Regions from separate parts of the Mesorhizobium sp. WSM4842 genome, predicted to be linked through region 3. Evidence: predicted binding sites of a transcription regulator. Region 3 holds the regulator's gene; each other region holds the start of a gene.
What was found. Region 3 encodes PhoB, which activates phosphate uptake and scavenging genes when phosphate is short. Its sites were predicted from a motif close to TGTCATNNANCTGTCAT; they were not measured.

Region 1: the regulator PhoB is predicted to act here: its motif matches at 2,348-2,364, upstream of AC0NIE_RS26105 (LTA synthase family protein).
Region 2: the regulator PhoB is predicted to act here: its motif matches at 1,820-1,836, upstream of ppk2 (polyphosphate kinase 2).

What each region holds. Positions count from the first base shown of each region.
Region 1 is NZ_CM148372.1:5,338,442-5,342,653, reverse strand. It holds gene rpsF (30S ribosomal protein S6) at 1-91, opposite strand, end outside; gene AC0NIE_RS26105 (LTA synthase family protein) at 393-2,318, opposite strand; gene fabD (ACP S-malonyltransferase) at 2,587-3,540, shown strand; gene fabG (3-oxoacyl-[acyl-carrier-protein] reductase) at 3,597-4,212, shown strand, end outside.
Region 2 is NZ_CM148372.1:5,033,833-5,038,044, forward strand. It holds gene AC0NIE_RS24535 (dihydrofolate reductase family protein) at 1-537, shown strand, start outside; gene ppk2 (polyphosphate kinase 2) at 811-1,731, opposite strand; gene AC0NIE_RS24545 (aldo/keto reductase) at 1,990-3,033, shown strand; gene AC0NIE_RS24550 (glycosyl transferase family 90) at 3,064-4,035, opposite strand.
Region 3 is NZ_CM148372.1:1,590,637-1,594,848, forward strand. It holds gene pstB (phosphate ABC transporter ATP-binding protein PstB) at 1-573, shown strand, start outside; gene phoU (phosphate signaling complex protein PhoU) at 612-1,319, shown strand; gene phoB (phosphate regulon transcriptional regulator PhoB) at 1,336-2,025, shown strand; gene AC0NIE_RS07620 (ROK family protein) at 2,222-3,469, opposite strand; gene xylF (D-xylose ABC transporter substrate-binding protein) at 3,737-4,212, shown strand, end outside.

The sequences.
Region 1 (4,212 bases), 3.4 Mb from region 3:
AGATGACGCCCTTGTACTGTTCGACAAGCGTATCGACCTGCTGCTGCGAGAGGTCCTGCCGGGCAAGAAACACATGTTCGTAAAGAGCCATATTGTTCTATTGCCTTTCTTCGTTTCTCTCCCGGTTCCCGGCGGCAAAAGCCTCTGCAACTTCTCTGACCCGCCGATCCCTAGGGGGCGGGGAAGAAAGGAGCATGACGAGACGGTCGAGAGCGGAGACACGGGAGGCGGAAGCGCTTCTGGCTCCACACGAAGGTTTCGAAAAAACCTCCGGCCCTCCGTTCAGCCCCCAGCAAGGACCGGCAGATTGCGGGCGTCTATACAGGAATTTGGCCGCAAGGCAAGGGCGAGCCGAAAATCCGCCGCCGCGAGGGCGACATGTCGCGGCATCTTCAGCTTGTATGCGGAACGAGCTTCTTCACCGTTTCCGGGAAGAAATCGGGCGCTGCGCGGCGCTTGCCGAACATCATGTCGTATTGCAGCAGACGGAAATCGCGAATGGCCGGGTCGATTTTCTTCTTGCGCGCCCAGTCCGGCGTGGCCTCGCCCGCCGGCGTCATCAACAAATTGCGGTCGACGACGCTGTAGCGCTCGCGCATCTGGCCGAGGAAGCCGGTGTAATAGGGGTGGCTGATCCCGGCCGTGGTCAGGACATGGTAGGGCAGAAAGACTGGACTGACAGTGCCCATGTCCGCGACCGGACCGGTGCGGTTGGACCATACGATCAGCGGTGTTCGGTGATGCAGCAGCATCTGGTCGGGCGGCTCCTTGCGTGGCGCGACGTTATCCTTGAGGAAGCCGGTCTCGACATAGACAGGACCGAGCGGCGGCAGATGGTCGCCGAAGAAGGCGATAACCGTCGGTCGCCGCCGGTTCTTCGCCCATTCGACAAGGCGCTCGAGGCTCTTGTCGGCGTCGGATGCGCCTTCCGTGAAGCTCAGCAGCGAATCCTTTGCCCACTGGCTGGTCGGAGCCTGCACCTTGTGGGTCGGATTGTAGTAGCGATTCGGTTCGTAGGGTCCGTGGTTTTGCAGGCTGACGGCGAAGTAGAAGAACGGATTGTCCGTGGCGTCGGCTTCGCGGATGATCTCGTCGGTCATTGCCGCGTCCGACGCTAGCGGCCCGCGCTTTTCGAGATACGGCATGTTTTCTTCGGACTTGAAGTCATCGAAGCCGAACTCCGCATAGACCGGCGTTCGGTTCCAGAACCAGCTTGTGCCCGGATGGATGGCGCGCGTCTCATAGCCCTGGCTCTTCAGGAACGTTGCCATCGACGGCACCGGCGCGCGGACATATTGCTGGTAGGGGATGCTGCCGGCCGGCAGGAAGGCGTTGGAAAGGCCGGTCAGCGCCTCGAACTCGACATTGGCGGTCATGCCGCCGAATTCGGGCGAGAATACGTGGCCAGAGCGCAGCGCCCGCACGTTGGGAATCGGATCGGGCGTGATGGTGACGCCGGGCAGTTCGGTCGGATCCCAGAAGGATTCGCTCATGACGATGATGATATCTGGCTTCTCGGTCGGTACCGATGCCTTCACATCAGGCCTTTCGATCGCCGCGATCGCTTTGTCGGAGTAGCCGGCAGGCGCGGGGACATGGGCCATCGGCACGTTGAGCGCGAAGGCCAGTGCGAAGCCGTTGGAGGCGTAATTTTCCTTCTGGTCCCACATGATCGGGATGATTTGCAGCCGGTCGCGGGTCCACGAGAACGTCGCGTAATCCATGATCGACACGAAGAAGGCGAGCAGCGGCACGGTCAGCGTCAGCCTGGCCAGCCGCCCCTTGCGACCGAGCGCCGGTACCCGGCGGCGCCACAGCCGCCAGCCATAAACGAGCAGCGAGAGGCTGCCAACGATGCCGACCGCCAGAGCGATGGCGGTTCCCGGACGTTCGCGCACCAGAAGCGGCATCAGCGCTACGATCTGGCGTGAATAGAGGAAATCGGTCGGATAGAGCGGATCGCCGAGATAAAGCGATTTCTGATGGCCGACGAAGGCCAGCGCCAGGGTCAGCGGCGCGACGATAATCAGGCTCTGGTGGCTGCGGCCGAGCACTGCGTCGAGGCCGATCAGAATCAGCGCGAAGATGATGATGGTGGTCCAGCCCGGCTTGAAGGGCTGCAGGAAGAATGCGACGGTACCGGCAAAGTCGCCGCGCACGATCAGTTCGATCGCAAAAACCAGGATGGTGGCGGCGAGAAGGCTGACGAGGCCATAACGGATAACAGGCCATTTCCGGCCCGGCAGATAGCCGGTGGCCGGATCGCCTTCCAGAAACTGTGGCGCGGCTTTGCCAGCGCCCTTCCCAGTCCTTGCCACGTTACAATTCCCCCGACCATACACAAAAGCGTCATTGAGCTGTCATCGATATGTCACGAAAAGCTAGCGCCTGTGGCTGAAATAAGAAGAGCCAGCAAACGAATCGTGAGCGATTTTCATCATGAGTGATCGATAAAAAGCCTTTTGGAACAGGTACTCGGCCAGCAATACCGAGCCGGAGTGGCCCGGGTCGGGCCGATACCGGACTTGACTTGCCCGCCCGCCTTGCGTCACAGGCAGGAAAAAATCAGCCGGTTGGGAGCCACACATGGCCGTTGCATTCACCTTTCCGGGACAGGGCAGCCAAGCTGTCGGCATGGGCAAGGACCTCGCCGACGCCTTTCCGGAATCGCGGAAGATCTTCGAAGAGGTCGACGACGCGCTCGGCGAAAACCTGTCGAAGCTGATCTGGGAAGGGCCGGAAGAGACGCTGACGCTGACCGCCAATGCCCAGCCGGCGCTGATGGCTGTGTCACTTGCCGCGATCCGGGCGCTGGAATCGCGCGGCTTCTCGCTGAAGGACAAGGTCGCCTATGTCGCCGGCCATTCGCTCGGCGAATATTCGGCGCTTGCCGCCGCCGGTTTCGTTTCGGTCGCCGATGCCGCCCGGCTCTTGCGTATCCGCGGCAATGCCATGCAGGCGGCAGTGCCGGCCGGCGAGGGCGCCATGGCGGCGATCATCGGGCTGGAACAGGCCGATGTCGAAGACGCCTGCGCTGAAGCGGCCAAAGGTTCAGCCAAAGATTCAGTTTGCCAGATTGCCAACGACAATGGCGGTGGCCAACTGGTGATCTCCGGCGCCAGGGCGGCGGTCGAACTGGCGGCGAGGCTGTGCACGGATAAAGGCGCCAAGCGGGCGCTGATGCTGCAGGTCTCGGCACCTTTCCATTCGGCGCTTATGGCACCGGCGGCCAAGGTCATGCGCAATGCGCTGGCCGAGGTCACGAAGAACGCGCCGTTGGTGGCCGTAGTCTCTAACGTGTCGGTCACCCCGTCCAGCGATCCGGACGCAATCGCCCGCCGCCTGGTCGAACAGGTGACCGGCCGCGTGCGCTGGCGCGAAACGGTGGAGTGGTTCGGCGCAAATGGCATTGCGACACTTTACGAGGTGGGCGCCGGCAAGGTGCTGTCGGGACTGGCGCGGCGCATCAACCGCGATATCGCCACCGGCGCTGTCGGCACGGCGGCGGATGTCGAGGCGGCGCTGGCGGCGCTCGCATAACCGCCGAGATTTGACCCCACCCGTGTAGGGTGTTCTCTTAGATCAGGAGACAAGACATGTTCGAATTGACCGGCCGCAAGGCGCTCGTCACAGGCGCATCGGGAGGCATCGGCGAGGCTATCGCCAGGGTGCTGCATGCGCAGGGCGCCGTTGTCGGCCTGCACGGCACCCGCGTCGAAAAGCTGGAGACGCTGGCGGCCGAGCTCGGCGAGCGGGTCAAGCTGTTCCCGGCGAACCTTTCCAATCGCGACGAGGTCAAGGCGCTCGGCCAGCAGGTCGAGGCCGATCTCGAAGGCGTCGACATTCTCGTCAACAATGCCGGCATCACCAAGGACGGTCTGTTCGTACGCATGGCGGACGCCGACTGGGATACGGTGCTCGAAGTCAATCTGACCGCCGTGTTCCGGCTGACCCGCGAACTGACCCATCCGATGATGCGGCGCCGGCATGGCCGCATCATCAACATCACCTCTGTGGTTGGCGTCACCGGCAATCCCGGCCAGACCAATTACTGCGCCTCCAAGGCCGGCATGATCGGCTTTTCCAAGTCGCTGGCGCAGGAGATCGCCACCCGCAACATCACCGTCAACTGCGTCGCTCCGGGCTTCATCGAATCGGCGATGACCGACAAGCTCAACGACAAGCAGAAAGAGGCGATCATGGCAGCGATCC
Region 2 (4,212 bases), 3.4 Mb from region 3:
ACATGGATGCTCGGCACCCGAACCTTCCGCAACATGTCTGGTGAAGATGGCGGGACCACGGATACCGACGACACGTTTGTGACGCGCAGCTTCGAAGATATCGGGGCGTGGATCATGGGCCGAAACATGTTCGGGCCGATCCGCGGACCTTGGCCCGATGACACCTGGAAAGGCTGGTGGGGAGACAATCCGCCCTACCATGTGCCGGTCTTCGTGCTCACCCACTTTCCGCGGGATCCTCTTGTCATGGACGGCGGCACGACCTTCTATTTCGTAACCGATGGTATCCACTCAGCGCTGGAAAAGGCGAAGGCAGCGGCTGATGGCAAGGATGTACGGCTGGGCGGCGGCGTCGCCACGATCCGGCAATATCTCCAGGAAAAGCTCGTCGACGACATGCATCTTGCGATATCGCCGATGCTGCTCGGCTCAGGCGAGAATCTTTTTGCCGGCATCGACATGCCCCGGCTCGGCTACCGCTGCAGCGAGCAGGTCGCAACGCCGAATGCCACGCATCTGATCATCAAGCGCGATTAGGACGTTTCGTCTGCTCTGTTGGCGAAACCTCGGTACAGGCCCCTTTCTCCCCGTCACTATACGGGGAGAAAATGCCCGGCAGGGCAATGAGGGGCGGCGCAATCGATCAATGATTACGCTGCCGGACAATACCCCCTATGGCAATATGACATCAAAATAAATTTGGTCCCATGCAGTGACTTTGGCAGGTTCAACTGTCGAGGTTGGCGCTGTCTCTCATCCGCCTGCCGGCATCTTTCTCCCGTATAGTGACGGGGAGAAGGGAGCTCTGCCTTAATACTTCTCCGGCACATACAGCTCGCGCGGCAATACCTGGCGCTCGTATTCGGGATTGAAGACGCGGTCGGGCAGCGTGATCTCCTCGTGCGGCACCTCCTGATAAGGCATCTGCTTGAGGAGATGATCGATGCAGTTCAGCCGTGCCCGCTTCTTGTCGTTGCCCTCGACGATGAACCAGGGGGCTTCGGGAATGTTGGTGCGGGCGAAGGTCTCTTCCTTGGCCTTGGTGTACTGCTCCCAGCGCACGCGCGACTGCAGGTCCATCGGCGACAGCTTCCACTGCTTCATCGGATCATGGATGCGCATCTGGAAACGCATCTGCTGCTCCTCGTCGGTGATGGAGAACCAGTATTTGACCAGCGTGATGCCGGAGCGGACCAGCATGCGCTCGAACTCCGGCACGTCGCGAAAAAACTCCTCGACCTGATCCGGTTCGGCAAATCCCATCACCCTTTCGACGCCGGAGCGGTTGTACCAGGAGCGGTCGAACAGCACGATCTCGCCGCCTGCCGGCAAATGCGGCACGTAGCGCTGGAAATACCATTGCGACTTCTCGCGCTCGGTCGGCGCCGGCAAGGCAACGACGCGGCAGATGCGCGGATTGAGCCGCTGGGTGATGCGCTTGATGACGCCGCCCTTGCCGGCCGAGTCGCGGCCCTCGAAAACCACAACCAGCTTCTTCTTGGTGTAAGCCACCCAGGACTGCAGCTTGATCAATTCGGATTGCAGCGTGATCAGGTCGCGAAAATATTGCAGGCGATTCATCGAGGGCGGATGCGCGTTCTTGTAGATTCTGGCGATTTCCAGCGACAGCGCCGGTTCCGACATTTCCAGCTCATAGTCTTCGTCGAGCGTGTCGGCGAGTTCCGCCTCCAGCCAGTCCTTGGCGGGAGAATTCTGTTTTGCTTCAGTCATTTATGCTGCTCCGCGTGCACGCCCGTGTCGGCGTCCGGCCTGCCAGCCAAGATCGAACACCTTGAGCCGACTTGCATACAGGCCGGCAATGACGGTTTTATTGCAGCCGGCCTGTGCGCCGGTCGCGCAAATCCGTGAGATGTGATCGATCAACCTCAATCGCATGCACGACAAGCGGCGCGAATTGTCCTACAAATGCCACGTCCTTTTGGGCAGCCTTCGAAGCAGCCCTTCTCAACGCAATTGCGAGGATCTGACATGGAATACCGCACTCTCGGCCGTTCCGGGCTGAAGGTTTCGACGCTGACCATGGGCACCATGACCTTTGGCGGCGCCGGCGCATTTTCGGCGGTCGGCAAGACCGATCTCGACGAGGCGCGCCGGATGATCGACCTCTGCATCGATTCCGGCATCAATCTCATCGACACCGCCAATGTCTATTCGAATGGGCTTTCGGAAGAGATCATCGGCGACGCGCTCGGTGGCAGGCGCAAGGGCGATGTACTGATCGCCTCCAAGGCGCGCATGCGGATCGGTGACGGTCCCAACGACGAAGGGCTGTCGCGCTACCATCTGATCCGCGAGTGCGAGAAGAGCCTGAAGCGCCTCAGGACCGACGTCATCGACATATATTTCCTGCACGAATGGGACGGCACGACGCCGCTGGAGGAGACCATCGCCGCGCTCGACACGCTCGTCAGCCAGGGCAAGGTCCGCTATGTCGGCTGTTCCAACTATTCCGGCTGGCAAGTGATGAAGGCGCTGGGGATCAGCGACCGCCAGCACCAGCCGCGCTTCGTCACCCAGCAGATCCACTACACGCTGGAAGCGCGCGAAGCCGAATATGAACTGCTGCCGATCTCGGTCGACCAGGGGCTTGGCGTGCTGGTGTGGAGCCCGCTCGCCGGCGGACTGCTGTCCGGCAAATACAAACGCGACCAGGCCACCGCCCGCCAGCTCAGCGGCTGGTCTGAACCGCCGATCCGTGATGAGGAGCGGCTATGGCGGATCGTCGACGTGCTTGCCTATATCGGCAACAACCATGGCGTGTCGGCGGCGCAGGTGGCGCTTGCCTGGCTGCTCGGCCGGCCGGCCATCAGTTCGCTGGTCATCGGCGGACGGACCGAAGCACAGTTCAAGGACAATATCGCCGCTGCAAGCCTTGTGCTGACCAGCGATGAGCGCGCACGCCTCGACGCAGTCAGCCGCCCGCCCGTTCTCTACCCCTACTGGCACCAGCAGTTCACGGCAAAGGACCGGTTTGGTCCGGCCGATCTGGTTCTCGACCGGGAAGGTGTCTGACAACGGATCAGGTCGAAGGTCGCCGCGGGCTTAGCCTGAGATAAAACGCCAGACCTCGGGATCAGGCTCGATCTGACCGCTGAGCACAAAATACTTGTAGAGCACGAGCAAGCAGATCGCCTGCTCGGCGCGTTCGTCGGCGAAGTTGCGGCAATAGGCGTTGGCGGCGGCGACGATGCGTTCGGCCTCAGTCGGATGGCGTTCGAGATACTGCACCCGCTCGGCAAGATCCGTGAAATCAGGTTCGAGCGGCACATAGTGGACGTTGGCCACGAGATCGCTTTCGGCGAACCATGTCTCGTATGTCGGCGGCGGCATCAGGCACAGCGAATTCGAACTCATGATCCATTTGAGGTTGGTCGCCACATCGTTGCCTTCGAGCGAAATGATATAGCGACAGCGCCGCTGCTGATCGATGCTCAGATAAGGCTTGCGATATTCGGGCGCTGCCGTCGGTTTGGGCGTGCCGACATCGCAAAAGGGCAGATCGTGCGCCGCCTCCAGAAGCAAGGTCCTTATCGGGTTGTTGAGCTCGCCGCGCCACACCGCAACCGGAAGCTTGTCCGCAAAAGCAAAATCGTCGGCGGGCATGTGGAAGTGGCGGAACTTGTTGAGCTTGAACAGGATCCCGTTCCTGTTGTCGCCGGCGATCGGCCGATCCTTGACGATCGACGGCATCGCAGGCACTTCGACGACGTCGCCGAATTCGAGGTCGATGCGCAAATCGGGATCGAAGTAGCGGGTAAATTCCTTCAGATCGTAGTAATACATGCTCCGGCCTCTCGGTAGCCGGCTGACCGGCAGGGCCCCGGCGCTCGGCGCGAAAGCGCCCTGCAAGCTGTTGTAGTGGTTGAGACGCGCGCGGACCGATCCGTCCGAAAGCCTGGCCTGATCGAGCAGCCCGGCGAGCCTGCGGCGGAACAGCGCCTGCGGTGCGATATCGCGCACGACATTGCGCGCATAGTAGAAGAGCTTCTGTGTGTTTCTTTGCAGGGTGGCCATCGGTCACTTGGTAAAAATCGGCTTGTGATTTGCACCCCCCGGCCCTCCTACACCATTGTGCCGGCTATCTTGCAAGCCACGGAACCGTGTTCAGCCGGCCTGCCGGCTGTGTATGGAGCCGATCGCCCTTTGCGGTGTTGTGTTTGTAGCCCAATGCTCCTAGGCAGGGCTAAGAAA
Region 3 (4,212 bases):
AGCGGCAAGATCACGCTCGACGGCGAGGATGTCTACGACCCGAAGATCGATGTCGTCGAGCTGCGAGCCCGCGTCGGCATGGTATTCCAGAAGCCGAACCCGTTTCCGAAGTCGATCTATGAAAACGTCGCCTACGGTCCGCGCATTCACGGCCTGGCCAGGAGCAAGGCCGAGTTGGACGGCATCGTTGAATCGAGCCTGAAGAAGGCCGGCCTGTTCAACGAGGTCAAGGATCGCCTGCTCGAGTCGGGTACCGGTCTCTCCGGCGGACAGCAGCAGCGCCTGTGCATCGCGCGCGCCATCGCCGTATCGCCGGAAGTGATCCTGATGGACGAGCCCTGTTCGGCGCTCGATCCGATCGCCACCGCCCGCGTCGAGGAACTGATTGACGAACTGCGCCAGAACTACACGATCGTCATCGTCACCCATTCGATGCAGCAGGCAGCGCGCGTGTCGCAACGCACGGCGATGTTCCATCTCGGCTATCTGGTCGAGGAGGGCGCGACCGACAAGATGTTCACCAACCCCGACGACAAGCGCACCCAGGACTACATCACCGGCCGGTTCGGCTGAGCGGTCCGGCGGCGAATTTCGAACACGAGGACAGTATCATGGGTGAACACACCGTCGCATCTTTCGACGAGGAACTGGAGCACATCGACAGGCTGATCCGCGATATGGACGAGCTCGCCGCCGCGATGGTCGCAGCCTCGATCCGCGCGTTGCTTGCATCAGACAATGCGATGGCGCAGCGCGTCGTCTCGGACGACGCCATCATGGATGCGCGGCAGCGCGAACTCGACGATAGTGCGATCACGCTGATCGCCAAGCGGCAGCCGATGGCGCAAGATCTGCGCGCCGTGGTTGGCGCAATCCGCATGGCCGGCGATCTCGAGCGCATCGGCGACCTGGCCAAGAACATAGCCAAGCGGGTCAGCGCAGTCGGGCAGAGCGCCACGCCGCGTAATCTCTCGCACGGTATCGACGCGATGGCGGATCTCGTTCTTGTGCAGCTCCGCGGCGTGGTCGAGCACTATGTGTCGCGCAATGCCGGCGCGTTGAAAGAACTGCGCGCCGACGACCAGAAGATCGACGTGAAATACACGGCGGTTTTTCGCGAACTCCTGACCTACATGATGGAGGATCCGCGCAACATCACCGCCTGCACGCATCTTCTGTTCTGCGCCAAGAATCTCGAGCGTATCGGCGATCACGTCACCAACATCGCCGAAAACGCCTACTATGTCGTGACCGGGCAGCAATTGCCGGCGGATCGCCCGAAGCTCGACGAAACGACGATGTCGGCGCCGGCGACATGACGGGGGTGACCGGTCGATGATCGCGCCACGCATCATGGTGGTGGAGGACGAAGAGCCGCTGGGCGTCCTCCTCCGCTACAATCTGGAATCCGAAGGCTATCAGGTCGAGGTGGTGACGCGCGGCGACGAGGCCGAAATCCGGCTGCAGGAAAACGTGCCCGATCTTCTGGTGCTCGACTGGATGGTGCCGGCGGTTTCCGGCATCGAGCTTTGCCGACGCCTTCGGATGCGCCCCGAAACCGAGCGGCTGCCGATCATCATGCTGACCGCACGCGGCGAGGAGAGCGACCGGGTGCGCGGCCTCTCGACAGGGGCCGACGACTACCTGGTCAAGCCGTTCTCGACACCGGAATTCATGGCCAGGATCAAGGCGCTGCTGCGCCGCGCCAAGCCCGAAGTGCTGTCCAGCGTGCTGAAGGTCGGCGACATCATGCTCGATCGCGAATCGCACAGGGTCTATCGCAAGAAGAGCGAGATCCGGCTCGGGCCGACCGAATTCCGGCTGCTCGAATTCATGATGCGGCACCCAGGTCGGGTCTTCTCGCGCAGCCAGTTGCTCGATAATGTCTGGGGCGAGACGATCTACATCGACGAGCGCACGGTGGACGTCCATGTCGGCCGGTTGCGCAAGGCGGTCAACAATGGTCGCATGCCCGATGTCATCCGCACCATCCGCGGTGCGGGCTATGCGATCAGGGAAGACTAGCTGATATTCAGGTGATGCCGGCCTGCGACCGGCGATTTCCTGCGCTTCCGGTACGTACCCAAAAGTACGCTCCGTTCCGGTTCTCGGAACTCGCCCAGTCTGGTCGCTTCGCGCCCGTCTTCGACTCCGGCGCGGCCTGACCTGAATCTCAACACAACCCCAAGTCGCATTCCGCCTTTGTTCCTTGCCTTCGGACTCACGCCACGTCCTTCCTGATCGTGCCGGACTTCCCTTGCGCGCCCGGCGCGAAAATCTCCTGGTCGACGAAGCTCAGCGCTCGCAAGGCGCAGCCTTCGCGGATCAGCGGCAGCTCGTTCGTCTCGGTGTCGAAGGAAATCGAACCCGAATGCTGGCCGCCGGCGGTCTGGGCGATGGCCTCGCGCAGGGCCGGCTCGATCAGGTCGAAGGCGGCAGCGCTGGCGCCGACCATGGCGACCGGCGCCGGATCGATCAGCGCGAACAGGCTGCCAAGCCCGAAGCCGAGCGCTTCGCCGGCCTTGCGGTAGGCTTCGCGCTCCGGTCCGTCCGTCTGGCGCGCCCGGGCCGCCAGTGCCCGCATCTCGGCGTCGCTGACATCGGCGACCGGCTCTGCGTTCTCGCTCAATTGCCTTGCGTTGCGCCAGATGGCGTAGTTGCCGGCATAGGCCTCGACGCAGCCGCGCCGCCCGCAGCGGCAAAGCGCGCCGCCCGGCCGATGAATCATGTGGCCGAATTCGCCGCCCGAGGAATGGGTGCCGGTGAACAGTTCGCCCTTCAGCACCAGCCCCATACCGATGCCGTGCGAGAGCAGGATGGCGATGAAATCGTCGCGGTAGCGATCCGGGTCACGCCAGCGCAGCGCCACGGCCATCATGTTGCAGTCGTTCTCCATGATGGCCGGGATGCCGAACTCGCGTTCCAGAATGTCGGCGAAGGCGATGTTCGTCTGCGGCGTGATCGGCGACCACAACATGGCGCGCGCATGCGAATCGGTGATGCCCTGGATCGCCAGCGCGATGCGGGCGACGCTTTGGACGTCGAGGTTGGGGTCTTCGATCCGGCGCCGCACGATGGCGACACATTCGTCGATCAGCTCGTCGCGCGACATGGTCAGCGTGTCCAGCCGGCGCTGTTCCTCGGCGACCACCTGTCCGGCATAATCGATGACAGCGACCGACAGGAAATTCAGCGACAACACGACCGCCAATACCGCAGCGGCTTCCGGATTGAGGCTGAGGCCGACCTGCGGTCGGCCGCGTTTCATCGAAACGGTCTCGCTCGCCTTGCTCTCGGTCAGGATGCCTTGCTGGATCAGGTCGGAAGAGATCGCCGATATGGTCGAATGGCTGAGGCCGGTGGTTGCGGCGATCTCGGTCCGCGACGGCTGGCCGGCCCGGCGTACCGCAGAAATCACCATCGCCCGGTTGCGCCGGCGCAAATCGTCATGACGGATTCCAACCGACATTCTTTTGCTTCCTCCCTATTGCCGCGGCCGCTCATGAACCGGAAGCCGTCGGTAATGTCCGACAAATACTGGCAGAAGCAGAAGGGCCTGTCATTGTTTATTCCGAGCCTCGAAAAAAAGCCGGCAGGCCAACAAAATCCATCAGAATTGGTGTTGACAGTGCTTCGGCGTTGGACCAGTATTTTTTCGAGGCTCGAAAAAATAGGAGCCTTTGTGCCGGCCTTCGGGCCAGTTGGTCGCGCCGTACGCGGCGCAGGGAGGAAAATCATGAAGAGATTCACAGCCGCCATTCTGGCGGGGGTCGCCATGTCGCTGACGCTCGCGTCGGTCGCACAGGCCAAGGACAAGGTCATTGGCGTTTCGTGGTCGAACTTCCAGGAAGAGCGTTGGAAGACCGACGAAGCCGCCATGAAGTCGGCGATCGAGGCCGCCGGCGACAAGTATATTTCCGCCGATGCACAGTCCAATCCCGGCAAGCAGCTGACCGATGTCGAGAGCCTGATCTCGCAGGGCGCCAACGCGCTGATCATCCTTGCGCAGGATGCCTCGGCCATCGGGCCGGCGGTGCAGAAGGCGCTGGACGAAGGCATTCCGGTCGTCGGCTATGACCGGCTGATCGAGAACAAGGACGTGTTCTATCTGACCTTCGACAACCAGGAAGTCGGCCGCATGCAGGCCCGCGAAGTGTTCAAGGTGGCGCCGGAAGGCAATTACGTCTTCATCAAGGGCTCGGGCGCCGATCC